One region of the Anoxybacillus ayderensis genome, then DNA from elsewhere that is predicted to be linked to it. Evidence: predicted binding sites of a transcription regulator. Region 1 holds the regulator's gene; the other holds the start of a gene.
The links. The regulator LexA, encoded in region 1, represses DNA repair genes until DNA is damaged. The targets are predictions, from matches to a motif close to CGAACATATGTTCG.
Positions count from the first base shown of each region.

Region 2: the regulator LexA is predicted to act here: its motif matches at 4,853-4,866, upstream of uvrB (excinuclease ABC subunit UvrB).

Region 1 covers NZ_JACDUV010000003.1:101,080-116,784, reverse strand. The annotation lists gene HNR63_RS05040 (zinc-finger domain-containing protein) at 1-74, opposite strand, end outside; gene HNR63_RS05035 (ribonuclease H family protein) at 71-721, opposite strand; gene HNR63_RS05030 (queuosine precursor transporter) at 844-1,527, shown strand; gene HNR63_RS05025 (DMT family transporter) at 1,588-2,484, shown strand; gene HNR63_RS05020 (divergent PAP2 family protein) at 2,479-2,946, opposite strand; gene HNR63_RS05015 (Small acid-soluble spore protein) at 3,011-3,142, shown strand; gene acnA (aconitate hydratase AcnA) at 3,167-5,875, opposite strand; gene sspO (small acid-soluble spore protein O) at 6,045-6,194, shown strand; gene HNR63_RS05000 (hypothetical protein) at 6,212-6,472, opposite strand; gene HNR63_RS04995 (small acid-soluble spore protein P) at 6,578-6,721, shown strand; gene HNR63_RS04990 (DUF2621 domain-containing protein) at 6,799-7,236, shown strand; gene HNR63_RS04985 (CcdC family protein) at 7,251-7,718, opposite strand; gene HNR63_RS04980 (response regulator) at 7,739-8,098, opposite strand; gene HNR63_RS04975 (cytochrome c biogenesis CcdA family protein) at 8,125-8,829, opposite strand; gene HNR63_RS04970 (YneF family protein) at 8,945-9,157, opposite strand; gene tkt (transketolase) at 9,277-11,280, opposite strand; gene HNR63_RS04960 (DUF896 domain-containing protein) at 11,425-11,655, opposite strand; gene HNR63_RS04955 (YneB family resolvase-like protein) at 11,676-12,356, opposite strand; gene yneA (cell division suppressor protein YneA) at 12,372-12,674, opposite strand; gene lexA (transcriptional repressor LexA) at 12,827-13,444, shown strand; gene glnA (type I glutamate--ammonia ligase) at 13,475-14,809, opposite strand; gene HNR63_RS04935 (MerR family transcriptional regulator) at 14,861-15,265, opposite strand; gene HNR63_RS04930 (methionine gamma-lyase family protein) at 15,368-15,705, opposite strand, start outside.
Region 2 covers NZ_JACDUV010000001.1:309,203-324,907, reverse strand. The annotation lists gene uvrA (excinuclease ABC subunit UvrA) at 1-2,809, opposite strand, end outside; gene uvrB (excinuclease ABC subunit UvrB) at 2,813-4,786, opposite strand; gene HNR63_RS01580 (CsbA family protein) at 4,895-5,119, opposite strand; gene HNR63_RS01575 (PDZ domain-containing protein) at 5,122-6,285, opposite strand; gene HNR63_RS01570 (MerR family transcriptional regulator) at 6,464-6,892, shown strand; gene HNR63_RS01565 (S41 family peptidase) at 7,079-8,515, opposite strand; gene HNR63_RS01560 (PcsB-like coiled-coil domain-containing protein) at 8,692-9,954, opposite strand; gene ftsX (permease-like cell division protein FtsX) at 9,974-10,867, opposite strand; gene ftsE (cell division ATP-binding protein FtsE) at 10,857-11,543, opposite strand; gene cccB (cytochrome c551) at 11,705-12,031, opposite strand; gene HNR63_RS01540 (YitT family protein) at 12,090-12,950, opposite strand; one part of gene prfB (peptide chain release factor 2) at 13,092-14,126, opposite strand; one part of gene prfB (peptide chain release factor 2) at 14,128-14,199, opposite strand; gene secA (preprotein translocase subunit SecA) at 14,281-15,705, opposite strand, start outside.

The DNA of each region.
Region 1 (15,705 bases):
CTTTTCACAAAACATTCTTGGCAATACGTATCAAACAACTCATTTAACCGAAGTAATACATCTTTTCGATTCATCGCTCACGCTCCAAACGCATCGTACTCGTAATGATCGTTCCATGAAGCGCTTGTGTCGCTAATTGATCCGCTTCACCATTTTGCTTTCTACCAATTGGTTCATAAATTGGTGAAATACAAAGCTTCTTCATTTTTTGCTCAATTCGCTCAACCCATCTCCCTTCGTCTGAAAATACAGGCCATTCATCAGATAATTGATGAAATACGACATGTGCATCTCCGCGAAAAACAACGGGTAAATGATGAACACCAAGATGTTCAAGCTGTTCGAGTAAAAAATAGAATGCTGCATACTCCGCTTCATTATTTGACTGCAATTCATCTAGCTGCGCATTTGCGCGTATGCGAAACGGATCGCCGTTTTGTTTATAATAAATAACAACGCCAACTCCCGCTTTTTTTGTTTCATGGTCAAAACCACCATCAAAATAGGCAACAATATCATGTGGCTCTGTTTCAATTTCTTTCATTAGCTTGGCTAACTCTTTCTTTGTCCATGCCACACCACGTGTATCATAAAATAAAAGTTGTTTTACTCTTCCTGTTTTCTCTATATCTTCTGCAAAAGATAAAGCCTCCTCCACTTCCATTTCTTTTGATGTCCACACCATTTCCTTTTTTTTCGGTGTTACATATGTCCACTCCATAAACACCTTCACATCGCTCACCTTTTCTTTTTGATTTTATTATAACAGTTTAGACAAAAAATGATCTCAATTGTATAATATCCTTTGTGTCTTTATACTTTCATACATGAGGAGGGATCACCATGTTCAACGAAATACTCGGTCTTTTTTCTGCCATCATTACATTTTCACTTGTATTGCTCATTTATCGTTTCTTTGGTCGCTCAGGTTTATTCGTCTGGATCGGCTTTTCTACTGTTGTCGCTAATTTACAAGTCGTTAAAACGGTTGAATTGCTTGGTATGACAGCTACACTTGGAAACGTCATGTACGGGACCGCCTTTTTAGTGACTGACATTTTAAGTGAAAAATACGGAAAAAAAGAAGCACAAAAAGCGGTATGGCTCGGCTTTTTTACACTCATTTCACTCACGATCGTGATGCAACTTGCTTTACTATTTAAACCGCATGCTACCGACTTCGCACAACCAGCGTTAGAAACGATTTTCGGTTTGTTGCCACGTATCGCACTTGGTAGTTTGCTTGCTTTTTTAATTAGCCAGTCACTTGATGTTTACTTGTTTCATTGGTTTAAAAAGAAATTCCCGCATGATTCTCAACTTTGGATTCGCAATAACGGAAGTACGATGATTAGCCAATTGATCGATACGCTCGTTTTCACATCAATCGCGTTTCTCGGTGTATTCCCATTTCATGATTGGCTACAAATTTTTATTACGACATATGTATTAAAATGGATTGTCGCAACGTTAGATACACCGTTCGTATATATCGCCAAAAAAATATCCCCAAAATATATGGAATGATGGTAAAATGTTGTATGAGACTTCGGTCTTATACAACATTTTTTTGTAAAGGAGCGGAATATGAAGTATAAAGCAGATATAAGTTTATTGTTTGTCGCTTTCGTTTGGGGCGCTACGTTTGTCGTCGTTCAAAACGCCATTGCTTTTTTGCCCCCATTGTTATTTAATGGCGTACGTTTTGCGATCGCAAGTATATTGCTATGGATTTGGGTATTTATCTTTGAACGAAAACCGCTAGATAAGCAACTTATACGCGCTGGATTTATTCTTGGCATTTGGTTATGTCTTGGATATGCTTTTCAAACGATCGGCTTATTGTACACTACTTCATCAAAAGCAGGATTCATTACCGGACTAAATGTCGTTCTTGTCCCCTTTTTTTCATTTATGATTTTAAAGCAAAAACCTTCGCTGAATGCTGTCATTGGAAGTGTATTAGCTGCATGTGGACTATATTTCTTGACTGTAAGCGGAGATATGTCAATGAACAAAGGTGATCTCTTCGTCTTTTTATGCGCGATTGCTTTTGCATTACATATCGTTTCAACAAGCATTTATGCGACAAAATTTTCAGCCGTCCTACTAACAACCGTTCAAGTTCAGACCGTATCTATTATTTGTTTTATATGTTCATATTTGTTCGAAGATTGGTCCGTTGTTCCGCTCTCCATTTTTTTTAAATTTGATGTATGGGTCGCTTTACTCATCACCGCACTATTCGCAACAACAATTGCTTTCTTTATTCAAACGCATTTTCAACAATATACCTCTCCAACACGTGTTGCTTTAATTTTTGCTCTAGAACCTGTTTTTGCTGCTTTGACTGCATATATATGGAATGATGAGCGTCTTCAACAGGCCGCTTTATTCGGGGCTGCACTCATTTTATTAGGAATGATTTTTTCCGAACTCCCTCAACATATATGGCAAAGGAAAAAGAGCGCTCGCCTCTCATAGCGAGCGCTTTCTACTTATGACATAAGATAACCCGCCTGTAACAATACCAAGAAACGCTCCCCCAATAACTTCAATAGGTTGATGACCAAGCCGTTCACGCAATAACTCCTCTTTTCGATCAAGCTTACCATCATCAGGAGCTCCTTTTATCTTTTCAATTTCTTCAGTTAATTCATTTACACGAATAGCTAGCTCTCCTGCTTGATGACGCACTCCTTGAGCATCATACATAACAATTAAGCCAAAAATGGCTGCAAGGGCAAAATCTATGCTCTGCACTCCCCTTTTTAAAGCAACGTATGTGGCAAGTGAAGCAACTCCTGCGGAATGGGAACTTGGCATACCACCTGTCTCAAAAAAGAGTGACCAATCCCATTTTTTCGTTTTTCTTTTCGCCAATGGAATTTTTAAAAATTGGGCTAACGCAATTGTACATAATGCTGTTTGAATGGCTCGATTCATATCCTTGCCTCCTTATATATATTTTTCGAAAAGACGGATACAATATGCACAGGAGGTGGACGTAATGAGCAAAAATAATGGAAGAAATCGCGGCCAAAACGCTCCAAGCGTCAATCCACAAGGATATGATGCTACATTTACACCCGAGCCAAAAAGTGCATTAGAAAATGCGGCGAAAAAAACGAACAAAAAATAAAGAAGAGAGCGGTCTGCTCTCTTCTTATCGTTTTAATTTTTCGCGTAGTACCATCGGTAAAATACCGCCATGGCGATAGTAGTCAATTTCTACTTCGCTATCAAAGCGTACAAGCACTTCAAATTCCTTTTTGTTTCCTTGTTCGTCTGTCGCTGTTACTTTTACATAATCGCGCGGTTTTACATGTTCATCGATGTGCACTTCAAATACTTCTTTACCCGTTAATCCAAGCGTTTCCGCATTTTCCCCTTCTTTAAATTGAAGTGGTAACACGCCCATAAGCACAAGGTTTGAACGATGAATACGCTCAAAGCTTTCAGCGATGACTGTTTTAATGCCAAGTAAATATGTTCCTTTTGCTGCCCAGTCGCGTGAACTTCCCATACCGTAATCTTTTCCTGCAATGACAACAAGACCTGTACCATCTTGTTTATACTTCATGCAAGCATCGTAAATCGACATGACTTCGCCTGTTGGCCAATATGTCGTATAGCCACCTTCTGTACCTGGTGCAATTTGGTTACGAATACGAATGTTAGCAAACGTACCTCGCATCATTACTTCATGGTTACCACGACGAGAACCATACGAGTTAAAATCTTTCGGATCAACACCTTTAGAAATCAAGTATTGTCCTGCTGGTGTATTTACACCGATCGATCCAGCTGGAGAAATATGGTCTGTTGTGACAGAATCTCCAAATTTACCAACCACTCGTAATCCAGTAAGTGGTTTTACTTCTTCCACTTCTGGCGATAATCCTTCAAAGAATGGTGGGTTTTGGATATACGTTGAATGTTCGTCCCATTGATAAAGTGGCTCGTCCGTCGTTTCAATCGCATTCCAACGAGCGTTATCGTCGAATACTCGCTCGTATTCTTTGCGGAACAATTCCGGTGTCACAGCTTGTTTTACGACTTCTTTCACTTCTTCTGTAGACGGCCAAATATCCTTAAAGTACACGTCATTTCCGTTTTGGTCTTTACCGATCGGCTCATTTAATAAATCGATATCAACCGTTCCAGCAAGTGCATATGCCACAACGAGCGGCGGTGATGCTAAATAGTTACCTTTGACGAGCGGATGAATGCGTCCTTCAAAGTTTCGGTTACCCGATAATACACTCGTCACAAGCAAATCATTTTCTGCAATTGCTTTTTCAAGCTCTGGAGCAAGTGGACCAGAGTTACCGATACATGTCGTACAACCGTAACCAACGATATTAAATCCAATTTGTTCTAAATAAGGAAGGAGTCCTGAATCTTTTAAGTATCCTGTGACGACTTTTGAACCAGGCGCAAGCGATGTTTTTACGTATTTTGGAACTTTTAATCCTTTTTCCACTGCTTTTTTCGCAACTAAACCTGCTCCAATTAACACATATGGGTTCGATGTGTTCGTACAGCTTGTAATCGCAGCGATCGCAATCGCACCTGTTTTCATTTTTACTTCTTCGCCGTTTAACGTTACTGTCATTTCTTTATCAAAATCCGCTTCTGTCAAGCCAAAGCCTTGGTTTCCTTGTGGAGAAACTACCGCTTGACGGAACGATTCTTTCATTTTTGAAAGCGGAATTAAATCTTGTGGACGTTTTGGCCCAGAAAGATTCGGTTCAATTTCTGATAAGTTAATTTCAACAACATCTGTAAATACAGGCTCCTGCGCATCTGGTGTATAGAACAAACCGTTAGCTTTGCAATATGCTTCAACAACTTGAACATGCTGCTCATCACGGCCTGTTAAACGCAAGTAATCAAGCGCTTCTGCATCAACTGGGAAGAAGCCGCACGTTGCACCATACTCAGGCGCCATGTTTGCTACTGTGGCACGGTCAGCTAAAGGTAATGTTGCCACACCTGGACCGAAAAATTCAACAAACTTGCCGACGACCCCTTTTTTCCGAAGTACTTGTGTCACTTTTAACGCAAGATCTGTTGCTGTTGTACCGTTTGGTAACTTTCCTGTTAAACGCACACCGATGACTTCTGGTACTGGGAAGTAAGAAGGTTGTCCAAGCATACCCGCTTCCGCTTCAATACCACCAACACCCCAACCGAGTACGCCAATGCCGTTAATCATCGTCGTGTGAGAGTCTGTACCTACAAGCGTGTCCGGGAACGCTTCATATTCACCGTTCTCTCCTTCAACGACATGTACCACATTCGCTAAATACTCTAAGTTCACTTGATGCACAATACCTGTTGCTGGTGGGACAGCACGATAATTGCTGAACGCTTTTTGTGCCCATTTCAAAAACTTGTAGCGTTCTGCATTACGCTCAAACTCTAAATTCATATTGTACTCGAGCGCATCTTCTGTTCCAGCTTTATCAACTTGAACAGAGTGATCAATGACAAGATCGACAGGAATTTCGGGGTTGATTTCATACGGATCTCCACCAATGTCCGCCATCGCTTTGCGCATCGAAGCTAAATCAACGACAGCAGGAACACCTGTAAAGTCTTGCAAAATAACGCGAGATGGTTTAAATGGAACATCTACATCTTTTAGTTCGCTCGTTCCCCATTTCGCTAAATTTTCAACGTGCTCTTTTGTAATGACACGTCCATCAACTTGACGAAGTACTGATTCAAGAAGTACTTTAATCGAATACGGAAGACGTGATACGTTTCCAATTCCCGCTTCTTCAAGCGCTTGTAAGCGATAATAATGATATGTTTTCCCGTTTACTTCAAATGTAGAACGCGCTTGAAATACATCATTTTTCACCATTATGTATTACCCCCTTCTAACAAGTCATCTTCTCCCAAACCCACAAAATTCCTACGCTTTTATCTTAATACAATGCTCTACATAAGTAAATAATAATTGTTTATAAGTTTCAGATAAATGCATATTTTTTTGCTCTCTTTCCAACAATAGTTGTAGGAGGTGAAAAAAGATGGTAAAAAGAAAAGCAAATCATGTCATTCCGGGCATGAATGATGCAAGCGCTCAAGGAAAAGGCGCAGGTTACAATGAAGAACTCTCTAATGAACCACTTACTGAAGCTCAAAAACAAAATAATAAAAAACGTAAGAAAAATCAATAATCCCGCTTGAAGCGGGATTATTCATACATATTTACTTCCTCTACAATCGCTTGCAAATCATCGCGAAATTGTTCAAGCTGTTTTCGCTGTTTTTCAGAAGCTACTTCAAGCGCATTATTAATTTGCTCAAACGCTTCGTTTACTTCTTGTTTTAAATGATGCAATTGACTTCCATAATCTGCATCACTTTTCACAAGATGATCGTACCATTCTTTCGCCTCCATTGTTCCTTGTTGGGCAGCTTCAAACGCTTGTTGCTTATTTTTATGATAAGGCATCTCATTCACTTCCTCTCTTTTTAATATTTATCGTGCCTATTCATGAGCGAAATATGCATAAATCTCATCTACCATGCCATCATATGAAGGAAAGGAGTGTATGGTATGAACAAAAATACAAGCAAAGATATGCGAAAAAATGCTCCAAAAGGAGATAACCCAGGACAACCAGAACCGCTTAGCGGATCGAAAAAAGTAAAAAATCAAAATCATACCCGTCAAAAGCATAACTCCAGTCACGATATGTGAAAGAGCTGACACAACGTCAGCTCTTTTTCTTGATTCCGCTCTTATTTTTTTACATAATAAACGTTGAGGTGGAATGTATGCTAACAGGTTGGTTTTTATGGTTTATTTTATTTTGGGTCGTTTTTCTCCTTGTTACGATGTCGATCGGTGGCTTTTTTATGTTTCGGAAATTTTTAAAACGGCTGCCGAAAGAAGATGGGAAATCCGAATTAGATTGGCAGCAATATTACATTGAACAAACACGCCATCTATGGTCTGAAAAAGAAAAAGCGTTGCTCGAAGATTTAGTTCGTCCTGTTCCTGAACTGTTTCGAGATGTAGCTCGTCAAAAAATCGCTGGTAAAATCGGAGAGTTGGCGTTACAAGAAAAAGCGAATCGGATTACAGAAGATTTAGTTGTTCGTGGCTATATTCTCGCCACACCAAAACGCGACCATAAATTTTTAATTAAAGCTCTTCGGGAAAAACAAATTGATTTTGCAAAATACGAACATCTGCTAACGAAAAAAAGCTAATCACCCTTCGTTGATTAGCTTTTTTTCGTTATCTCGCGTTGAAGACGACGATATGATGCATACATCGCTACTCGCCAAGGAACAATCATCGAAAAAGCGAGGATCCAAAACATTCCGGCAAGCTCTCCGTACTCAATGGTACGGCTTAAATATGTTTTTAGAGCTAAGCGTAATACAATTAAACCAACAAAAATAAAAACGAACGCTTTTGAGCGTTGTAAATAAATTTCATTGCCTCGAACTTCAAACGAAGATGTTTTAATTAACAAAATAGAAAAAAGTGCCCCGATGAAAATGGCCTCTCCACATTCAAGCGCCGTTACCCGAAACATCGGATGCACAAACATCAATGCACCTGTGCTCATAAAAATAGGCGGTAATATAATTTTTTTTGCGTTTGTCGGTTTTTCTGCCGCTTTCATTCGAATAAAAAACGCAAATCCAGCCATCAATACAGCGAATACCGAACTAAAAATGGCCAAAGTGAATCTCCCTCTCTTTTTTACTGCAACACACGTTGAATCGCTTCAATCACACGGCTTTCATCAAATGGTTTTACGATAAAATCAAGCGCCCCTGCTTCGATTGCTTCAACGACCATCTTTTGTTGTCCCATAGCTGAGCACATAATAATTTTTGCATGCGGATCGCGTTGCTTAATTTCCCTTACTGCTTCAAGTCCGCTCATCACCGGCATCGTAATATCAAGCGTCACAACGTCCGGCTTCAATTCCATGTAAAAATCAACAGCTTCTTTTCCATTTTCCGCTTCCCCAACAACTTCATGATTTGCTTTTTTTAAAATATTGGCTAACGTCATGCGCATAAACTTCGCATCATCCACAATTAAAATTCTCGCCATTTCCTTCCCCTCCACACCTTTAAAAACTAAAAACCTGTAAAACCACCAAATATATTTGTCATATAAATTGTAATTTTCGTCATCCAATCAAAAAATAATACGACACCCATTCCTACCATGACATATCCGCCGATTTTCATTAGCTTAACATGATGTTTTCGAATCCACCCCATTTTTCCGATAAAAAAAGACAAAAGCAAAAATGGCAAAGCAAAGCCAAGTGAATAGGCTGTCATATAAACAACACCTAAACTCGGGTTCGTTGCTGCTAAAGCGATAACGGATACTAAAATTGGACCTGTACACGGCGTCCAACCAGCAGCAAATGCCATGCCAATAAGAAAAGAACCGATGTAACCAGATGGACGATGTTGAAAAGATAAACGACGATCAGTCATTAAAAACTTCGGTTTAAAAATTCCGATAATCACAAACCCAAAAAACACCATCAATATTGCACCAATTTGACGAATGAGATCTTGGTATGTATGGAAAAATTGTCCGAGCATCGACGTACCAAAACCGATAGCAATAAAAATAAATGAAAATCCGAGCAAAAAAAATAACGTATGTAACAAACTTCTTCTTTGCAACAACGCATAATCAGATTTTAAATCACTAACCGACATTCCTGTGATATATGATAAAAAAGCTGGATAAAGCGGCAAACAGCACGGGGAAATAAACGAAAGTACGCCCGCCCCAAACGCGACAAACAGTTGAATGTCCATGTGATTGGCACTCCATTTCTTCTTCATTTGCCTATATTTTATCAAAAAAATACAAATATGAGCAACAGCTTCTTTCTGTGCTAAAAAAGACACTCGTTGATGAGTGCCTTGCCTTTTATTTTAATTGGTTGTTCATTGCTTTCATCATTTGATTGATTTTCTTTTGCGATGGAGTCATGCCCATTTGCATCATCATCATTCGAATCATTTGTTCATTAATCGGTGGATTTTTCTTTAAGTAGTTCATCATTGTTTTACGCGCAATAAAAAATCCGAGCGCAACGCCGGCAGCAAGCGCTACAATGCCTACTAAAATCATTTCCCACATATTTTTTCCTCCTTCATGTTGTCTACATTACACTATACTAAACAATGACGGTTTGTACAATATGTTCAGTAAAAAATCTTTATTCGATAATAAAACGGGGAGATGCGCTCCCCGTTTTATTATTTATTTAGTAATGCTTTGACACGTGCAACGACATTTTCCACTGTAAATCCATATTCTTGCATAATTTTTTCTCCAGGTGCAGAAGCCCCGAAGCGATCAATCGCTAAAATATCTCCTTCATCTCCTGTATATCGTTCCCAACCAAGAGATGCGCCCATTTCAATTGCAAGGCGTTTTTTCACATGTTTCGGAATCACACTTTCTTTGTAATCAGCTGTTTGCGCTTCAAAACGATCCCATGAAGGCATGCTTACAACTGAAACATGGATCCCTTCATTTGCTAACGCTTTCTGTGCTTCTACAGCTAAGCTAACTTCTGAACCGGATGCTAACAATAATGCTTGTACTTCTCCTTTGGCTTCAGAAACAACATATGCTCCTTTTTTCACCCCTTCATAAGCGCGCTCAGCTGTCGTCGCTAGCGTAGGAAGGTTTTGACGTGTCAACACAAGAGCAGTCGGACGATCTGTAGATTCCACAGCCAAACGCCATGCAGCAGCTGTCTCATTTGCATCTGCCGGACGAATAACACATACATTTGGCATTGCTCGTAAGGAGGCAAGTTGTTCAATTGGCTCATGCGTTGGACCATCTTCACCGACAGCGATGCTATCATGCGTAAATACATATGTGACAGGCAATCCCATCAGCGCAGCAAGTCGAATGGCTGGACGTAAATAGTCTGAAAAGACAAAGAACGTACCGCCGTACACTTTCACACCACCGTGAAGCGCCATGCCATTTAGCGCAGCCCCCATCGCAAATTCACGGACACCAAACCAAATGTTGCGACCTTCATAGCTACCTGGCAAGAAGTCTCCTGCCCCTTTAATTAACGTTTTGTTTGAACCGGCTAAGTCCGCAGATCCACCTAAAAATTGCGGTACAACTTTTGCGATGGCATTCAATACTTCCCCAGAAGAAGCGCGTGTTGCTAAACTTTTTCCTTCTGCATATACCGGCAATGCTTTTTCCCAGCCTTCAGGAAGTTTACCATCAATCGCCATGCGTAATTGTTTTGCTAAGTCTGGATACGCCTTCTCATATTCAGCAAATAAAGCGTTCCATTCCGCTTCTTTTTTCTCTCCTGCTTCTTTTACTACTTTTTCAAAATGAGCATACACTTCATCTGGAACATAAAAGTCTTCTTCAAACGTCCAATTATACGCTTCTTTCGTTAACTTAATTTCATCTTTCCCAAGTGGAGCACCGTGCACATCGGCTGTTCCTGCTTTGTTTGGTGAGCCATAACCGATCGTTGTTTTCACTTCAATTAATGTTGGGCGTTCCAAATCTTTTTGAGCTTCAGCAATCGCTTGAGCAATTTCTTCAATGTTATTGCCGTCTTCTACACGAATGTATTGCCATCCGTACGCTTTGAACCGTTGTTCTACACTTTCTGAGAAAGAAAGATTCAATTCGCCATCAAGTGAAATATCATTCGAATCATAAAGAACAATGAGGCGACCAAGCTTTAAGTGACCGGCTAACGAAGCAGCTTCCGCAGAAACTCCTTCCATCAAGTCACCGTCACCACAAATTGCATATGTAAAGTGGTTAACCATTTCGAACTGGTCTTTGTTGTATGTAGCTGCTAAATGACGTTCTGCCATCGCCATTCCGACAGCCATCGCAATTCCTTGTCCAAGCGGTCCTGTTGTTGCTTCTACACCTGGTGTATGACCGTATTCCGGATGGCCTGGTGTTTTACTTCCCCATTGGCGAAACTGTTTGATGTCTTCCATTGTGACGTCATAACCGCTTAAATGAAGCAAGCTATACAGTAGCATCGAGCCGTGTCCTGCTGATAATACAAAACGATCACGATTGAACCATTTTGGATTGCGCGGATTATGGTTCATAAACTTCGTCCACAATGTATACGCCATTGGCGCAGCCCCCATCGGCATTCCTGGGTGACCTGAATTTGCTTTTTCAATTGCATCAATCGACAACGTACGAATCGCTGCAATCGATAATTGTTCAATAGAGTGTGTCATCATCTTCATCCTTTCATTTGCAAACATTCTCACCTTTTATGATATAGAAAAGTTCGTAAAATGTACAATGCTTCACAACATTTTTTTTGACAAACTGACGAAAAAAAGAGAACATCTATCAGTATGTTCTCCATCATGCGCATGTTAATGCATTCGTTTTTTCTTACTATCTTTTAATTTTTTTGGAGTGACATCATTTCCGTTTGGATCAATGACTTTTACGTGATGCAATGTTTCGATCATCGACGCACGAAACGCAGCAATATACTCTGTGCGAAGTTGAAGCTGTTCTTGTTTTTCTTCAGCCGTAAGACCTTCCATTTTTGCTTTTTTAGCTAAAGCATTAATTCTTGCTATTTTCTCAGAAGATAACATTTAGCCTCATCCTTTTGTATTTACTTCTCGTCCGTATCATCATACAAAAATTTTTCATTGTTGACAAGTTGCTCATATTCTTTGTATCGTCGATGCACGGTCGCTTTTGATACATCATAACCAAACGAACGAAGCGTTGCAGCAATCTCAGCGAACGTTAAGCGATTTTGACGCAATCGAATAATGTCTTCAATTGGTACATCTTTTCGATCACGTCCAGCGTGTTCACCTACGTTGCGCAAATTGTTTTCTGGTCGATAGCCGTTTTGAACAGCTCGCTGCATCCCACGTTTAATTTTTAAATTATGTATTTTCCTTTGATACTCTTCTACAATGCTAATGATTTCTAACACCATCGAATCCGCTTCTGATAGCTGAAGCTCCCCTCGATGGCTCACCGTATACACCCGAATACCTTCTTTTTGTAAACAACGAAGGAGAGCAATTTTTGCATTCCCACGTCCAAGTCTTGTCTCATCTTGTACGAGAACGACATCAATGCGATGTTGCTTGATCGTATCAAGCAACTCCATAATCCCTTCCCGTTCGATGTCGTAGCCACTTGCTTGCTCTTGAATAATTTTGACAACATTCATTTCGTATTCCGCCGCAAGCTGTTCTAACTCTTCTTTTTGTCTTTGTAACGATGTTTCTTGCGTTTCTTTCGTTGTACTTACACGACAATAAATAATGGCGTTCATTCGTCATCCCTTTCTTTACGGTCTATTCGCAACAAGCCGATTTTCGCTATTTGATTTTAACACAGGAATGACAATTTTCTCACCAATGATTAATCGTTCGTCTGAACGGTTGTTTACTGACATTACCCATTGAATGAATTGTTCATGGGACAATTGATGTTCATGTTTGTATTTGTCCGCAAGCTTCCATAACGTATCACCAGCTGACACAGTAATCTCAACATATTTTTGTTTATCAACCGATTGTGTGACGTGCAAAAACGCCCAAACAAACAATACACTAAATAAAAACATCACGACATAATGTATTTTCCCCATACCTTCTACCCCCTAAAAACAGAACGTTTGTTTGTTTTTATAATAACGAGAACTTTTGTTCGTGTCAACTATATTTTCGAACTTATGTTTGTATTCAAAACAAAAATTATGTTATAATATGGGCAAAGATGAAAAGGAAGAGGTGTATAAGAATGGCGAAATTATCAAAACGACAACAACAAATATTAGATTTCATTAAACAAGAAGTACGCACGAAAGGGTATCCACCATCAGTGAGGGAAATTGGAGAAGCAGTCGGTTTAGCATCAAGTTCAACCGTTCACGGTCATCTAGCCCGTTTAGAAAGCAAAGGCTTCATTCGACGCGATCCAACAAAACCACGCGCCATTGAAATTTTGGACGAGTACGAATCCATCCCAAAGACAAACGTCGTCAACGTTCCAATCGTCGGAAAAGTAACAGCTGGACAACCGATTACCGCAATCGAAAACATTGAAGAATATTTCCCTCTTCCAGAACGATTCGTCTCACCAGATGACCAAGTATTTATGTTACAAATTGTCGGAGAAAGTATGATTGAGGCTGGTATTTTAGACGGAGACTACGTGATCGTCCGTCAACAACAAACGGCTAATAACGGAGATATCGTTGTAGCGATGACAGAAGAAAACGAAGCAACCGTCAAACGCTTCTTTAAAGAGAAGGACCATATTCGCTTGCAACCTGAAAATTCATCCATGGAACCGATCATTGTTTCGAATGCAATGATTTTAGGAAAAGTGATTGGCGTATACCGCTCAATTCATTAAAAAAGCTAACGGAAAAACCGTTAGCTTTTTTTAGTAAAGGCTCATATATTGTTCGCGTTCCCACGGATGTACCGCTGTGCGGAACATATCCCATTCAATTTCTTTTGCTTCAACGAAATGTTCAAATAAATGTTTACCAAGTGCATTTACGATTACTTCATCGGATTTTAAGTTTTCGAGCGCTTCCGCTAATGTTGCAGGCAAATCAACAATACCTTCTTCTAAACGCTCTTCTTTCGTCATCACATAAATGTTTCTGTCAACCGGTGCTGGCGGTGTCAATTTATTTTTAATGCCGTCTAATCCAGCAGCCAACAATACAGCCATCGCTAAGTATGGATTTGCCGCTGGGTCTACACTACGCACTTCAATACGCGTGCTCATGCCACGTGATGCCGGGATACGAATCAATGGGCTGCGATTGCGTGCTGACCATGCAACGTAACAAGGGGCTTCATAACCTGGAACGAGACGCTTATATGAGTTTACTGTTGGGTTTGTTACCGCTGTAAAGTTTGGAGCATGCTTTAACACACCCGCAATAAACTGCAATGCTGTTTCGCTTAGTTGCAATTGACCATTCGGATCAAAAAAGGCATTTTCACCATTTTTAAAGAGCGATAAGTTACAATGCATACCCGAACCGTTTACACCAAAGAGAGGTTTTGGCATAAATGTCGCATGTAAACCGTGTTTGCGTGCTACTGTTTTTACAACAAGTTTAAAGGTTTGAATGTCATCGCACGCTTTTACCGCATTGGCATACTTAAAGTCAATTTCATGTTGGCCCGGTGCGACTTCATGGTGAGAGGCTTCAATTTCAAAACCCATCTCTTCTAGCTCTAATACGATATCACGACGACAGTTTTCACCTAAATCCGTTGGTGCTAAATCGAAGTAACCGCCATTATCGTTTAACTCTAACGTCGGCTCTCCTTTTTCATCTAACTTGAATAAGAAAAACTCTGGCTCTGGGCCTAGGTTAAACTCTGTAAATCCGAGCTCTTCCATTTGTTTCAATACACGTTTTAAATTATAACGAGGGCAACCTTCAAATGGTGTGCCATCTGGATTGTAAATGTCACAAATGAAACGAGCTACTTTTCCCTTTTCAGCTGTCCATGGGAAAATAACAAATGTATCTAAATCAGGATATAAATACATATCTGATTCTTCAATACGGACAAATCCTTCAATTGACGATCCGTCAAACATCATTTTATTATCGAGCGCTTTTTGTAGTTGGCTTACAGGGATTTCGACGTTTTTAATCGTGCCAAGAATGTCTGTAAACTGTAAACGAATATACTTTACATTTTCTTCCTTTACAATACGAAAAATATCTTCTTTTGTGTACTTAGCCATTACATATTCCTCCCCCAAAATAAAAAATCATTTGTGTAAAAAACATAAATTTTAATGGAAAAAGCGAGCGATATCCCCTTGACGAAGTGAGGCACGATTCAAACGACCCGCTTCCATTAATTCGGCACGTAACAGTTTGCGTAATTCCGCTTCGGATAAATCTTGTTTCACTACTTTTGGCGCGACAGGTGGTACGGTGTCCGCATGCTGTTGTTGACGTGAGGCAAAAATTTGTTTAATGCCTGCTAAATTCACACCTTGTTCAATTAAATCTTTAATTTCGAGCAACCGATCCACGTCGTTAAACGAAAATAACCGACGATTGCCTTCTGTTCGCGCAGGTGAAACGAGACCGTGTTCCTCATAATAGCGAATTTGTCGCGCTGATAAATCCGTTAACTGCATAACGATACCGATAGGAAATAACGGCATGGAGCGACGAATGTGACTATTCATGTCGACCCCTCCTTACGTAATACGTATTTTTATTTTATTCTATGTTATTTTATATGTCAATAATATGTTACATTTTATCACATGTTTTTTTCTGAAAATATCTTATAATTTAATTAATTGTTTCTCAAGCAACCGATCAATCGCGATACAAACAGCAATTTTAACGTGTGAGTACGTCAATCCCCCTTGCACGTATGCAACATATGGCGGGCGAATAGGTCCATCGGCTGATAGCTCAATACTTGCCCCTTGAATAAATGTGCCTGCCGCCATAATGACGTCATCTTCATATCCTGGCATATAGTTCGGATATGGAGTAAAGTGCGCATTGACCGGTGAGGCAAATTGAATGGCTTGACAAAACGCAATCATTTGCTCAGCATCGTCAAATTGTACCGATTGAATTAAATCCGTACGTGTAGCGTTCCATGTCGGGTACG
Region 2 (15,705 bases), on a different contig from region 1:
GTAAAATCGGTAGTAAGTACCGTCCTGTATATGATTGCTCTATTTGTGCAACTTGTTCTGGCGTACCTGCCGCAACGATTTGTCCGCCGCCATCTCCACCTTCTGGTCCAAGGTCGATAATATAATCTGCCGTTTTAATGACGTCCAAGTTATGTTCGATGACGAGCACCGTATCCCCTTGTTCAACAAGCCGCTGTAAAACGTTTAATAAACGGGCAATATCATCAACATGCAAACCCGTTGTCGGTTCGTCTAAAATGTATAACGTTCTTCCTGTTGAACGGCGATGTAGCTCCGATGCTAACTTCACCCGCTGCGCCTCGCCTCCAGAAAGCGTCGTGGCCGGCTGCCCGAGTTGCATGTAGCCAAGCCCGACATCATAAAGCGTTTGTAGCTTTCGTTTAATTTTCGGGATATTTTCGAAAAACGTCAACGCCTCTTCGACTGTCATATCAAGCACTTCCGCAATGTTTTTATCTTTATATTTCACTTCCAACGTTTCGCGGTTGTACCGTTTCCCGTGACATACTTCACACGGCACGTACACATCAGGCAAAAAGTGCATTTCAATTTTAATAATTCCATCCCCGCGGCACGCTTCGCAACGACCGCCTTTTACATTGAAGCTAAACCGCCCTTTTTGATATCCGCGCATTTTCGCTTCGTTCGTCGTCGCAAATAAATCGCGAATATCGTCAAAGACGCCTGTATATGTCGCAGGATTCGAGCGCGGCGTCCGCCCGATTGGCGACTGATCAATGTCGATCACTTTATCTAAATAGTCGATGCCGCGAATGTCTGTATGTTCTCCCGGCTTCACTTTCGCATGATGTAATTTTTGCGCTAACGCTTTATGCAAAATTTCATTAATGAGCGTGCTTTTTCCTGAACCGGATACGCCTGTCACCGCAACAAACAGTCCGAGCGGAATGCGAACATCGACGTTTTTCAAGTTGTTTTCTCGCGCCCCGATTACTTCAAGCCAACGACCGTCTGGCTTTCTTCGTTCAATCGGAAGCGGAATAAATTTTTTCCCTGATAAATATTGGCCCGTTAATGAATGCGAATCGTTCATTACTTCTTCCGGTGTTCCAGCGGCAACGACTTGTCCGCCGTGTGCTCCGGCTCCCGGCCCGATGTCAATTAAATAATCTGCCGCAAGCATCGTATCTTCATCGTGCTCCACGACGATGAGCGTGTTTCCTAAATCGCGCATGCTTTGCAATGTCGCAATTAATCGATCGTTATCGCGCTGATGAAGACCAATAGAAGGTTCGTCTAACACGTATAGTACACCCGTTAAGCGCGAGCCAATTTGCGTCGCTAGTCGAATGCGTTGCGCTTCTCCTCCCGAAAGCGTTCCTGCAGCGCGATTTAACGTTAAATAATCGAGTCCGACGTTTTTTAAAAAACCGAGCCGTTCAACAATTTCACGTAAAATCAAATGGGCGATTTTTTGTTCTTTTTCCGTTAGGTGAAGCGTTTCAAAAAACGCCAGTGCTTCGTTCACCGACATCGCTGTCACTTCGCCAATATGTTTGCCGCCAACGAACACAGCTAAACTTTCCTTTTTCAAACGGTTGCCATGACACGTCGGACACGGCTGTTCGGTCATATATTTTTCCATTTGCTCCCGTACGTAATCGGACGTCGTTTCCCGATAACGGCGTTCAACGTTGCGCACGACCCCTTCAAATTCCACATACGTTTCACGCACGTGACCGAAGTCGTTTTCATAACGAAAATATATTTTTTCGCCATTTGATCCGTACAATAAAAGGTCGAGCTGTTCTTTCGGCAACTGTTTTACAGGCACGTCCATATCGATGCCGTAATGTCGACATACCGTTTCTAACAATTGCGGATAATATTGCGAGCTTTGCGGTTCCCATGGAGCGAGCGCATGTTCACGAAGCGTCAGCTCTTTATTAGGAATGACTAAATCGAGATCGACTTCAAGCTTTGCCCCTAATCCGTCACATGAAGGACATGCGCCGTACGGGCTGTTAAATGAAAATAGGCGCGGCTCTAGTTCGCCAATCGAAAAGCCGCAATGCGGACAAGCGTGATGTTCACTAAACAACAATTCTTCTTGTCCGATCACATCGACGAGCACTTTGCCTTCTGCAAGCTTTAACGCCGTTTCAAGCGAATCGGCAAGGCGTGACTGAATACCTTCTTTCATCACAATGCGATCTACGACGACTTCAATACAATGTTTTTTATTTTTCTCAAGCACGATGTCTTCCGATACGTCACGCAATTCTCCGTCGACGCGAACGCGCACATACCCTTGTTTTTTTATTTCTTCTAACGTTTTCACATGCGTCCCTTTTCGTCCGGAAACGATAGGCGCTAATATTTGCATCTTCGTCCGCTCTGGATATTGCATAAGGCGGTCAACCATTTGTTCAATCGTTTGCGACGTAATTTCAATGCCATGCGTTGGACAAACAGGGCGGCCGATGCGCGCAAACAGTAAACGTAAATAATCGTAAATTTCCGTCACCGTTCCGACCGTTGAACGCGGATTGCGGCTCGTCGTTTTTTGGTCAATGGAAATGGCAGGCGACAGCCCTTCAATCGAATCGACGTCCGGTTTGTCCATTTGCCCTAAAAATTGGCGGGCGTACGCCGATAACGACTCGACATAGCGCCGTTGTCCTTCCGCATAAATGGTGTCAAACGCAAGCGATGATTTTCCAGAGCCAGATAACCCCGTCAACACAACAAGTTTGTTGCGCGGAATGACGACATCAATATTTTTTAAATTGTGCGCACGCGCTCCTTTGACGACAATATGATCCATTCGTTACACCTCAGCTTTCAATTCTAAAATGAGATCGCGCAGCTCAGCAGCCCGTTCAAAATGAAGAGCTTTCGCTGCCTCTTTCATTTCTTGTTCCAGTTTGGCGATGAGCGCAATACGTTCTTCTTTCGATAAATGGCGAACGTCTTTTGTTTCATACGTTTCTTTTTCTTCTGCAGCAAACGTCGCACGAATGACATCTGGAATGTCTTTTTGAATCGTTTTTGGCACGATGCCATGCTCGCGATTGTACGCTTCTTGAATGGCGCGACGCCGCTTCGTTTCGTTTATCGCGATTTCCATCGATTTTGTGATCGTATCGGCATACATGATGACATGACCGTTTGCGTTGCGCGCTGCCCGTCCAATCGTTTGAATAAGCGAACGCTCAGAACGTAAAAATCCTTCTTTATCCGCATCTAAAATCGCGACAAGCGACACTTCTGGAATATCAAGCCCTTCTCGCAATAAGTTAATGCCGACGAGCACATCATATTTACCTAATCGTAAATCGCGAATAATTTCAATGCGCTCAAGCGTTTTAATTTCCGAATGCAAATAAGCGACTTGAATGCCGATATCTTTTAAATAATCGGTTAAGTCTTCTGCCATTTTTTTCGTCAACGTCGTCACAAGCGTTCGCTCATTGCAAGCGATTCGCTTTTGAATTTCATCGACTAAATCGTCAATTTGTCCTGCAATTGGTCGCACGTCAATGGTCGGGTCTAGCAATCCGGTCGGACGAATAATTTGCTCGACAACTTCTGGACAATGTTCTAGCTCATACGGACCCGGTGTGGCAGAAACGTAAATGACTTGATTTACTTTTTGCTCAAATTCTTCAAACGTGAGCGGACGGTTATCTAACGCTGACGGCAAGCGGAAGCCATGTTCGACAAGCACTTCTTTTCTCGCTTTATCGCCGTTATACATGCCACGAATTTGCGGCAATGTCACATGCGATTCATCAATGACAATTAAAAAGTCGTCAGGAAAATAATCTAATAATGTATAAGGCGTCGAACCAGGCGGTCGCAACGTTAAATGGCGCGAATAGTTTTCAATCCCCGAACAAAAGCCCATTTCTTTCATCATTTCAATATCGTAGCACGTCCGCTGTTCTAACCGTTGCGCTTCAAGCAATTTTCCTTGCTCGCGCAGTTCGCGAAGCCGCTCTTCTAGTTCTTTTTCAATATTTTCAATCGCCAGTTTCATTTTTTCTTCGCGCGTGACGAAGTGAGAGGCTGGAAAAATCGCCACATGTTCTCGTTCCGCCATCACATGTCCCGTCAACGCATCTACTTCGCGAATACGCTCAATTTCATCACCAAAAAATTCAATGCGAATACAATGCTCATCGCGAGAAGCTGGGAAAATTTCGACGACATCTCCGCGCACCCGAAACGTCCCACGACGAAAATCAATATCGTTTCGTTCGTATTGAATGTCGACAAGCCGACGAAGCAAATGATCGCGCTCCATCTCCATACCGACGCGAAGCGAAACGACAAGTTCACGATATTCTTCCGGCGAACCTAAGCCGTAAATGCATGAAACGCTGGCGATAATAATGACGTCGCGCCGTTCAAATAACGCAGACGTCGCGGAATGGCGCAATTTATCAATTTCATCGTTAATGCTCGCATCTTTTTCAATGTACGTATCCGTTTGCGGCACGTACGCTTCCGGCTGATAATAATCGTAGTAGCTAACAAAATATTCAACAGCGTTGTTCGGGAAAAATTGTTTAAACTCGCTATATAACTGACCCGCTAACGTTTTATTATGAGCGATGACTAACGTCGGTTTATTTACTTGTTGAATGACGTTTGAAATCGTAAACGTTTTTCCTGTTCCTGTTGCGCCAAGCAACGTTTGATGCTTTTTCCCTTGCTGAATGCCTTCGACAAGCTTCGCAATCGCTTTCGGCTGATCGCCACGCGGCTCATAAGCGGATACTAATTGAAATGTGCTCACAACGGTCCCTCCACTTCATTTCTACTTCGTATTGTACCATACAAATGAAACGAAAAGCGAAAAATACGAACAAATATTCTATGAAAAAACCTGCCCATTTGGACAGGTTTACGACCGTTTTTGTTTCTCGACCATTTGTTTTGCATATAAAAATCCGACAATGAGCGACGCCAAATCCGCAACAATTTCATACAACTGATCCGTATATCCTTTCACATATGACGCCACTAACAATGCGACAGTAAGCAACGTACCGACATAATGGTTATACGTAACCCGCGTAAACAAAATGACTAACAACGCTGGTACAATTAATGCTAATACAAACCACATAGCTATCCCTCATCTCTTACGAATAACAGTCCGAGTTCGTGATGTTCGCCTTCAAATAAAGCCGTTTGCGCAAAACGAACTTCCCCGCTTTCGTTTAGTACTTCTAGCTTACAAAACGCTCGATTTTGTTGCAACGCCGCGTAAAATTCATCTTCCGTTGCGACTGGCGTGCCGTTCACCTTTACGATCACTTCTCCAACTGAAAGCGCCATTTTATGTGCTGGCGTGTTCGGCAACACCCCTAAAATGACAAGTCCGCTCATTCGCTTCGTAAAATATGGCGGGAATTTTTGTTCATATAACTTGGCGGATAAAGCGATCCATTCCCTCCATAAAATAGCTACTACCGCAGCAACGATCGCGATCGGCTTCATCCAGTAGCTACCGATCGCCAATAAACTGACGACACACGCTAACCAACCGATGCGTTTTGCCGTCCATTTCGCTAAATGGACAGGTAGTCCCGTTTGCACCCGTTGTGAAAAACCAAGCAAAAACGGAACGAGCACGAACGAATACGTATTGCCACCAGAAATAATTGGCCACCACGCCGCAAACGATTGCACGCCATCCCCCGGCACAGGGATGATCAACGGCACAAGCCAAAGCCGCTGAACGAACTGTTCACCGATGACAAGCCCTCGCTTACTCGTCACAAGACGAGGAGAACTTAACTCTGCTCCTTCCCGATGAACGAGCCACATTTCAATAAACAAAAGCAACCCGATCAGAAACGCGACAGCTGTCACATTCGTTTCTGTCACATGTGGGAAAAAACGCGCAAAAAACGGCTGCGCCCACTCTGTTTGCGCAAAAAAACTAACGGTAAATATGACGATGCTTCCGACATATGCAGCCGATAACAACCGAAGCTGCATAAACAAACTGCATACGATCGTCACCATTGCCCAAAAGACGAGCGTATCATTCGGGAGAACAACCCCAGCCCCAACAGTCACAAGCGAAAAAATGAGCGCAAACCAGCTGCGCGAGCGAATAAGGGCACGCCACTCACGCGATGTTCGGTACACGCGCGTATGAAAATCTCGCCGTTCTCGTTGCACGCGACGCCAGCCAATAAACAATGCAAATATGACCGCATAATATAATAACGGTTGTAGCCAAAACGTTCCGAACGCTTTCAGCCATGCCAATCCCCATTCCATTTCCATCATCTCCATTTTTTCCGATCGTCTATTTTGTATTGTAACAAATTTCAAACGTTTATGGTTGACGAAAATTCACTTTCTTTGCCGAATGAACACTAGTTTTGTCAACGAACAAGGAATTTTATGAAAAGTGTCTAACTGTTTGTTCATATATGATCGGAAGGAGCGTGAAACGATGGAGTTAAAAACGAGCGCAGTAGCGAAGCGTCTTGGGGTATCGACAAAAACGGTGCAACGCTGGGTGAAAAAATATAACATTCCGTGCACGAAAAATGAAGCAGGACATTATGTATTTACGAACGAAGCGATCGAACAATTAGAAAAATATAAATTTCTCGGCGTGGATGAAGAAGAAAAAGAACATGTGGAATGGGAAGAAGTGGAACAACGTCTCGATGAACTTGAACGAAAAATAGAACAAAAAGCAGATGACGTCGTCTCTTTTCAATTGCTGCAACATCGACGCGAAATGGAAGAAATGCTCCAATATATCCAACAGCTCGAACAACGCATTGGTGAACTTGAACGGCAAAAACAAACCGAACCGATCATCGAACAACCAACAAAACAAAAACGACGCGGCATCATCAGCTTCTTTTTATAAGAAAAGCGCAAAGCGCCTGCCTATCGGCGAAGAGCGCACAAGCCCCACCGAGGAGGCTGTCGCCGCCGCAGTGTGGGGCGGAGCGACTCGAGCCGATGGCGCTTGGAGCTAGACATCAATTTGAAATTTTATACTTTCTTATCTTATAAAAACTCCCCCTGCCTATGAAGGCGAGGGGGAGTTTGTTTACTTTCCGATTAGTTGCAATGCTTTTTTCAATTGTTCGTCGTATCGTTCGTCGCGAACTGCTTCCATCACTTTTGTTTGCAATACATCAGCCGTTTGCTTATCAATTTTCCCTGTCGCTTGTAAGCCGTTTGCTTTTTGGAACGCTTGAACGGCTTGTTCTGTTTGTTTGCTAAAGTAGCCGTCTTCACGCCCTGGATCAAAACCGAGACCTTTTAACATTTGTTGCGCGCTTTTCACTTGTTCGTTATTCATGTCATATGCTAAAGGCTTGTCGATTTGAAGCGGATGCGCATAGAAAAAGTCAGGCTGTTTCACTTTAACATCTGGTTCAATTCCTTTTTCATGAATCCAGTTTCCATTTGGCGTCAGCCACTTGTATAACGTTAATTTAATATGGCTTCCGTCATTCATTGGCAACGCTTGTTGAACTGTTCCTTTTCCAAACGTTTTTTCACCAACGAGCATATACCCGCCCGCTTCTTTTAACGCCGCCGCTAAAATTTCCGATGCCGATGCGCTTCCGTTATCAATCAAAACGACGATAGGATATTGTTTTTTCTTCGTCATATTTGAGAAGAAACGTTGTTTATCGCCGTCGCGCTCTTCAATTTGTACATACGGCTTATCTTTTGTCACAAGCTCTTTTAAAATATCTTCCACACTTTGTAAGTAGCCGCCCGGATTGCCGCGTACATCAATGATCAGCCCTGAGATGCCTTTTTTCTCAAATTCCGCTAACTTCGTTTTAAAATCTTCCGCTGTTTTTTCCGCAAACGATGTAATTTCGATATAGCCGATTTGTTTGCCATTTACTTCTTTCATTGATGCATATACTGTTTCAATTGGAATTTCATCGCGCACGACTTCGATCGTCAATACGCCGCTTACTCCCGGTCGAACGACTTCTAAGCGAGCGATCGTCCCTTTTTTCCCGCGAATTTTCAATACCGCTTCATATAAATCAAGCCCTTCTAAACTTTCGCCATTCACTTTAATAATTTGATCGTTCGGACGAAGCCCGGCTTTTTCTGCAGGCGATCCTTTAAACGGAGCAACGATCGTCACTTTGCCGTCAACCATGCTTACTTCCGCTCCGATTCCTTCAAAAGAAGAATCGAGCGACTCGTTAAATCGTTCCGCTGTTTCTTTATCCATATAAACGGAATACGGATCTTTTAACGTCGCGATCATTCCTTGAATCGCCCCGTCGATGAGCTGTTTGTCATCGACATCATGAACGTATTTTTGTTTAATCATGCTGTATGCTTGTTCAATTTTTTGAAGCTCTTCATTCGCCGGCTTCTCCGTTGTCGTTGGGATATTGATCGTCATCGTTGACGTATCGGAAGAAAGCGACTGCATGCCGACATACGTCACCCCTGAACCGAACAACATCGATAAAGCCATGAGTGCTGCGATTGTTTTTTTGTTCATTGTTTGCCTCCTCACCCTTCGATACATGAAAGGCATCACACCGTGTGCGATGCCTGTTTATTTTCATTATATGAATAGCTTGTACCGTTCATAACTATGATAAAGATGTATTTATTTTACACCGATCGCGCCATTTTCTCAACCAATACGTAAAAGCACAGCAAACGAGCTGTGCTTTAGAATGGAATATATTTTAGCGGGTCTACTGCATTTGATTTCGATGCGTTCCAAGGGCCGCGATGCAACTCAAAATGCAAGTGCGCACCGAACGAACGACCAGTGTTGCCCATATAGCCGATCATTTGTCCTTTGCTGACGTTTTGTCCTTCGCCAACAAGACGTGATTCTAAATGAGCATACACTGTCGTATATACTTGTCCATCAATGTAATGCATGATAAAAATAACGTTTCCGTAGCTTGATGAATAGTATGAGCGATACACATAGCCATCAGCTGCCGCAACGACAGGAACGCTAGCACCGCGTTTACCGATGTCAATGCCGTAATGGAATTCACCCCAACGCGGTCCAAATGTCGATGTAATTGGCCCGTTTGCTGGGCGCATGAACGCCCCATCTGACACAGGCGGCAAACTGCCCCCATCGTCTTCAGACGAACCGCGACTCGCTAATGCGCGTTTCCGTGCTTCTTCTTGCTCTTTTTGACGGCGAATCATTTCTTGCAATTGGCTTTTCATTGCCGCTTCTTGTTTTTCAAGCAACTCTTTTTCTTCTTCTAAAGCGAGTTGTTTTTCTTCTTCATGCTTTTGTTCTTCTTTTAACTGCGCCATTAATTTTTCTTTTGCCGCGATTTGTTCATTCAACGTCTGTTTTAATTGTTGAAGCTCCGTTAGCTGTTTTTGCAAGCTGATTAACTGATCGTTTAATTGTTGTTCTTTCGCTTCTTTTAACGCCTTATCTGCTTCCTGCTCTTTAATGATTTGACGATCTGCTTCAAAAATGGTCGCAACTGCGCTCATACGGTCAATAAAGTCGCTAAAACTTTTCGCCCCAAGTAAGACGTCTAAATAGCTCACGACACCGCCGCTTTCTTGCAATGAACGCGCGCGCTCTTTCAGCAACTCATTGCGCTGTTCAATGCGGGCAGCAACTTCTTCAATTTCTTTTTTCAGCGCAACGATTTGTTGCTTCGTTTCCTCAATGCTTTGTTGTTTCGCACGAATGTTGGCGCTCGTTTCTTCTACCGCCAAATCGAGCTTTTTGATTTCCGCATTTACTTTTTCTTGTTCTGCTTTTAACCGTTCAATTTCTTGTTGCGACTGCTCTAACTTGCTTTCGAGCGATGATTGTTTTTGTTGCACGCTTTTAATTTCTTGCTTTTTTTGTTGAATGTCGCGATTTGTTACCGCATATGCAGGCGCAGCAACACTTATAAACAGCATCACGACTGCAACGATCGTTCCCCATCTATTTCGCACCGTAAACCCCTCTCTCTTTCTATACTTTTAAAAATCGTCTCACTGACATCATGCTTCCCCACATACCAATGCATGCTCCTAATAAGACGAGCACAGCTGCCAACTGCCATGCAAACGGATAAAACGGGAGAAGTTGAAAAAATGTATCTTTCAACTTTGGATACAACAAGTCAAATACGTACGAGTAAGCGGAAAGAACGATGGCGATCGGAATGATCGAACCGAAAATGCCGAGCCATAGCCCTTCAAGGAAAAATGGCCAGCGAATAAACCCGTTTGTCGCGCCTACTAATCTCATAATCTCGATTTCGCGACGGCGGGCAAAAATCGTAATTTTAATTGTGTTTGAGATGAGAAACATCGCTGTAAATAACAACCCAATAATAAGCGCTAATCCGACATTGCGAATCGTTTTTGTTGCGGCAAATAGTTTTTCAATTTGCCCTTTTCCGTATTTCACTTTGCCGACAGATGGCAACGGTTCAATTTGCTTTGCGATTTTTTCTGTATCAAGCGGATTTTTCGCTTTTACGATAAATACATCGCTTAACGGGTTATCTTGTTCAAATAAGCGGAATGACTTTCCGTCTTCTCCGAAACTTTCAATCAACTTTTGCAATTCTTCGTCTTTCGATGAATACGTTACTTTTTCGACGCCAGAAAGAGCTTCTAACTTCGCTCTGAGCGCATCTTTATCTGCTTCTGTCGCACTTAAATCGACGTGCACGCGAATTTCGACGTCGCGTTCAATTTGTTTCGTTATATGTTGAATGTTGAGCATAATGACGAGAAATACGCCAACAAGCAAAAGCGTTACCGTGACAGCACTAATGGACGCAAACGTCATCCAACCGTTTCGTCCGAGACTTTTTAAACTTTCACGAAAATGACGGCGAAGGGTGTTAAGTTTCATAGCCATATTCCCCCTTCACTTCATCGCGCGCAATTTTCCCGCGTTCAATCGCAATAACGCGCTTACGAATCGTATTGACAATTTCACGGTTATGCGTTGCCATCACAATCGTCGTTCCCCGATCGTTAATGCGCTCGAAAATGTCCATGATTTCCCACGATGTATCCGGGTCTAAATTTCCTGTCGGTTCGTCGGCAATGACAATCGACGGATTGTTGACGATCGAACGGGCAATTGACACGCGCTGCTGTTCTCCGCCCGATAATTCATCTGGATAAAAGCGCGCTTTATGTTTTAGCCGCACTAAGTCAAGCACTTCCATGACGCGCTTGCGAATGTTTTTTGGCGATTCTTCAATAACCTCCAAAGCAAACGCGACATTTTCATATACCGTTAACTTTGGAAGAAGCTTAAAGTCTTGAAAGACGATTCCGATGTTTCGGCGAAGCAACGGCACTTTGCTGTCTTTTATATTCGCCAAGTTGACACCGTTAATCATAATTTTTCCGCTTGTCGGCTTTTCTTCGCGATACATCATTTTAATAAACGTCGATTTCCCAGCGCCGCTCGGACCGACGACATATACAAATTCTCCTTGCTTAATGCGAACGGAAATCCCGTTTAATGCAATGACTCCGTTCGGATACGTTTTATATACATCTTGCATTTCAATCATAAGCAACCACCTAAGTATTCGATGTTTTTCTACATATTCCTGCAAAATTCTTACCTCGTCCATTATATCATCATTTCCGACAAAAAGGGGGCGAATTTTATTTACAGTTATATTTCAAGAGTGTTACAAACGAAAAGAGGATGCTCCCATTGGCATCCTCTTTATTTTTTCGCTGCTAACCATTCCGCTACTTTATCGACATCGTCGCCTTGGAGTAGACCACCTGGCATACCGCCGCGACCGTTTGCAATAATATTTTTAATTTCATCTTGTGAATATTTTCCGCCTACTTTGTCAAGTGCAGGACCAACGCCACCTTCTAAGTTTTGTCCGTGGCAGCTTGCACATGTTTTTTTGTAAACGGCTTCTGCAGCTGAAGCTGTATCCCCGCCACCGTTGGCTGGTTTTTCGCTCGCGCTATCCCCTCCACCACAGGCAGCTAACACGATCGCTGTACCAGCAAATAAGCTAAGTAGCTTTTTCTTCATACGAAATCCCCCTTGTCAACATTTTCATACACTTCTATTATATCGCATCGTTTTTACGTTAGGCACGTTTAAATCCTTCGCCAAGCACTTCCGCTGCATCCATAACGACGACAAATGCAGACGGATCAATGGTTTTCACTAATTGTTTCAATTTTGTGAACTCGCTTTGTGCCACAACGCACATAAGCATCGTGCGCTCTTTTTCTGTATATCCACCGTATGCATGTAGTTTTGTCACACCGCGGTCAATTTTATGCAAAATCGCTTCCCGCACTTGTTCTTCTTTTGTTGTAATAATCATTGCCATTTTTGAATTGCCGAAACCAACTTGGACAAAGTCAATCGTTTTACTCGTTACAAATAACGCAATTAATGCATATAGCGCCCGTTCTAAATCGAACACAAACGCTGCGGTTAAAACGATTAAACCATCAATTAAAATGACGCACGTCCCTAACGATAACCCTGTATATTTATGAATAATTTGAGCAGCTAGGTCGGTTCCCCCTGTCGATGCTCGTCCACGGAAAACGATGCCTAGTCCTACACCGACGCCAATGCCGCCAAATAATGCCCCAAGCAATGGATCGTGCGTTGCCGGCGCCACGTCATGTGTTAAATAAACGACAAACGGTAAAAAGGCGGTACCGACTAACGTTTTTACACCAAATTGCTTTCCGAGCAATAGCACACCTGCGATAAATAGCGGAATGTTAAGCGCCCATTGTACGTATGCTGGCTGCCAACCGAGCGTCGCATGTAAAATCGTACTGATGCCGCTTACCCCACCAGATGCGACACGATTCGGAAGTAAAAATAAATTAAACGCAACGGCCACAACGGCCGAGCCGACAAGAATGTATACGTATTCGAGCACTTTTTCAACAAATGGATTTGTTATGTTGCTTCTTTTTCGCATGCTTCTCACCTTCCCTCGTGAGTATAGCATGCCCGATATAGGAAGTAAATGACATCGAATTAACGCAATAATGATTTAATATAGTGAAGTTAATATACGTTCTTTCAACATACACAACAAAAGGTGCCCATGCCGGACACCTTACCCTTGTTTTAATTTCGAACGTAAATATGCGTCGATAAAGACGTCAATTTCTCCGTCCATAACCGCTTGCACATTTCCGACTTCGGTATTTGTCCGATGATCTTTTACAAGCGAGTACGGATGAAACACATAAGAACGAATTTGGCTTCCCCAGCCAATTTCTTTTTGTTCGCCGCGAATTTCTGCGAGCTCCGCCTGTTGCTCCTCTAATTTCTTTTGATACAATTTCGCCTTTAACATATTCATCGCTTTTTCGCGGTTTTTAATTTGCGAACGCTCTGATTGGCATGTGACGACAATGCCTGTTGGAATATGTGTAATGCGTACAGCTGAGTCTGTCGTATTGACGTGCTGACCGCCGGCACCGCTCGAACGATACGTATCGACTTTTATTTCATCTGGCCGCACATCAATTTCAATGTTGTCATCAAATTCAGGTACAACTTCGCACGAAACGAACGACGTATGACGGCGACCAGAAGCATCAAACGGTGAAATGCGCACGAGGCGATGGACGCCTTTTTCCGCTTTTAAATATCCGTATGCATTATGCCCTTTAATTAACAACGTGACACTTTTAATTCCTGCTTCCTCACCCGGTAAATAATCGATCGTTTCCACTTTGTATCCTTTTTTCTCCGCCCAGCGCGTATACATGCGCAACAACATCGACGCCCAATCTTGCGACTCTGTTCCACCTGCGCCAGGATGAAGTTCTAAAATGGCGTTATTTTTATCATACGGTTCATTTAACAACAATTGCAGTTCAAATTCACTAAAGTCTTTCGATAATTTTTTCGCCTCAGACACGAGCTCTTTTTGCAATTCTTCATCTGGTTCTTCTTTGACAAGCTCGTACGTCACTTCTAAATTTTCAAATCGCTCTTCAAGCGAACGAAACTCACCAACTAAATCTTTTAGCGCATTTGCTTCACTAATGACCGCTTGGGCAGCTTTTTGATCGTCCCAAAAATCAGGGGCAGCCATTTGTGCTTCTAGCTGTTCGATGCGCGCTTCTTTCGTTTCGAGGTCAAAGAGACCCCCTAATGTCCGCTAATCGCTTAGCCATTTTCTCAAGCTCTTGCTTAATTTCTACTAAATCAATCATGTCATTCACCTCAACCATTATTGTATTCAAACGTCATCACGAACGCAACATAACGAAAGCGAGGGAAAAGTCCCTCACTTATCGTCCACAACAATGTTTATATTTTTTTCCGCTTCCGCACGGGCACGGATCATTCCGACCAACTTCCACTGCTTTTTTCACCGGCTTGCGCTTCACTTCTTCGCCTTCTTTCGGATGGACCGCCTCACCTTTTGCCACTTCTTGTCGCTCAAGGTTGTTTTCAATTTCTGCTTTCATAATGTAACGTGCGACTTCTTCTTCAATGGAAGCGATCATCGCTTCAAACATCGCATATCCTTCCATTTGATATTCACGCAACGGATCAATTTGACCGTACGCACGCAAATGAATACCTTGGCGCAGCTGTTCCATCGCATCAATGTGCTCCATCCATTTCATATCGACAGCACGCAAGACGATGACGCGCTCAAACTCGCGCATTTGCTCAGCTGGAATGCGGCTTTCTTTTTCATCGTAACGCGCGCGCACTTTACTCCAAATGAATTCAATCATTTCTTCTGGATCTTTGCCGCGCAAGTCGTTGATCGTCACATCCCCTTCATAAAGAAGGTTCGCTTGCACATAATCAACAATTGCTTGCACATTCCATTCTTCTGGCATTTCATCTTCTGGCGTGTGCATGCGCACGACGCGCTCGATGACCGATTGAATCATTTTTTCAACGATATCGCGCAAGTTTTCTGAATCAAGCACTTGGAAACGTTGACGATAAATAATTTCGCGTTGTTCACGCAATACGTCGTCGTACTGCAATAGTTGTTTACGTGCATCGAAGTTATTTCCTTCGACACGTTTTTGTGCCGACTCAACCGCCTTTGAAACGATTTTACTTTGAATTGGCTGTGAATCGTCCATACCTAAACGATCCATCATCGCCATCATATTTTCTGAACCGAAGCGACGCATCAGTTCATCTTCAAGTGACAAGTAAAATTGCGATACCCCCGGATCTCCTTGACGACCAGAACGACCGCGCAGCTGATTATCAATGCGGCGACTTTCGTGACGCTCTGTCCCGATGACCGCTAAACCGCCAAGCTCGCGCACCCCTTCGCCAAGTTTAATGTCCGTTCCGCGTCCTGCCATGTTCGTCGCAATCGTTACCGCACCTTTTTGACCTGCTTGGGCGATAATTTCTGCCTCTTTCGCATGGTTTTTCGCATTTAATACGTTATGGCGAATGCCGCGCTTCGTTAACATGCTTGACAACAATTCAGACGTTTCGATCGACACCGTACCGACGAGGACAGGTTGTCCTTTCGCATGACGTTCCGCAATATCCTCGACAACTGCACGAAACTTTCCTTCCATCGTGCGATAAATTAAATCTGGACGATCATCACGAATGACTGGTTTATTTGTCGGGATGACGACAACTTGCATATTGTAAATGTTGCGAAACTCTTCTTCTTCTGTTTTCGCTGTTCCCGTCATCCCCGCAAGCTTCTCATACATACGGAA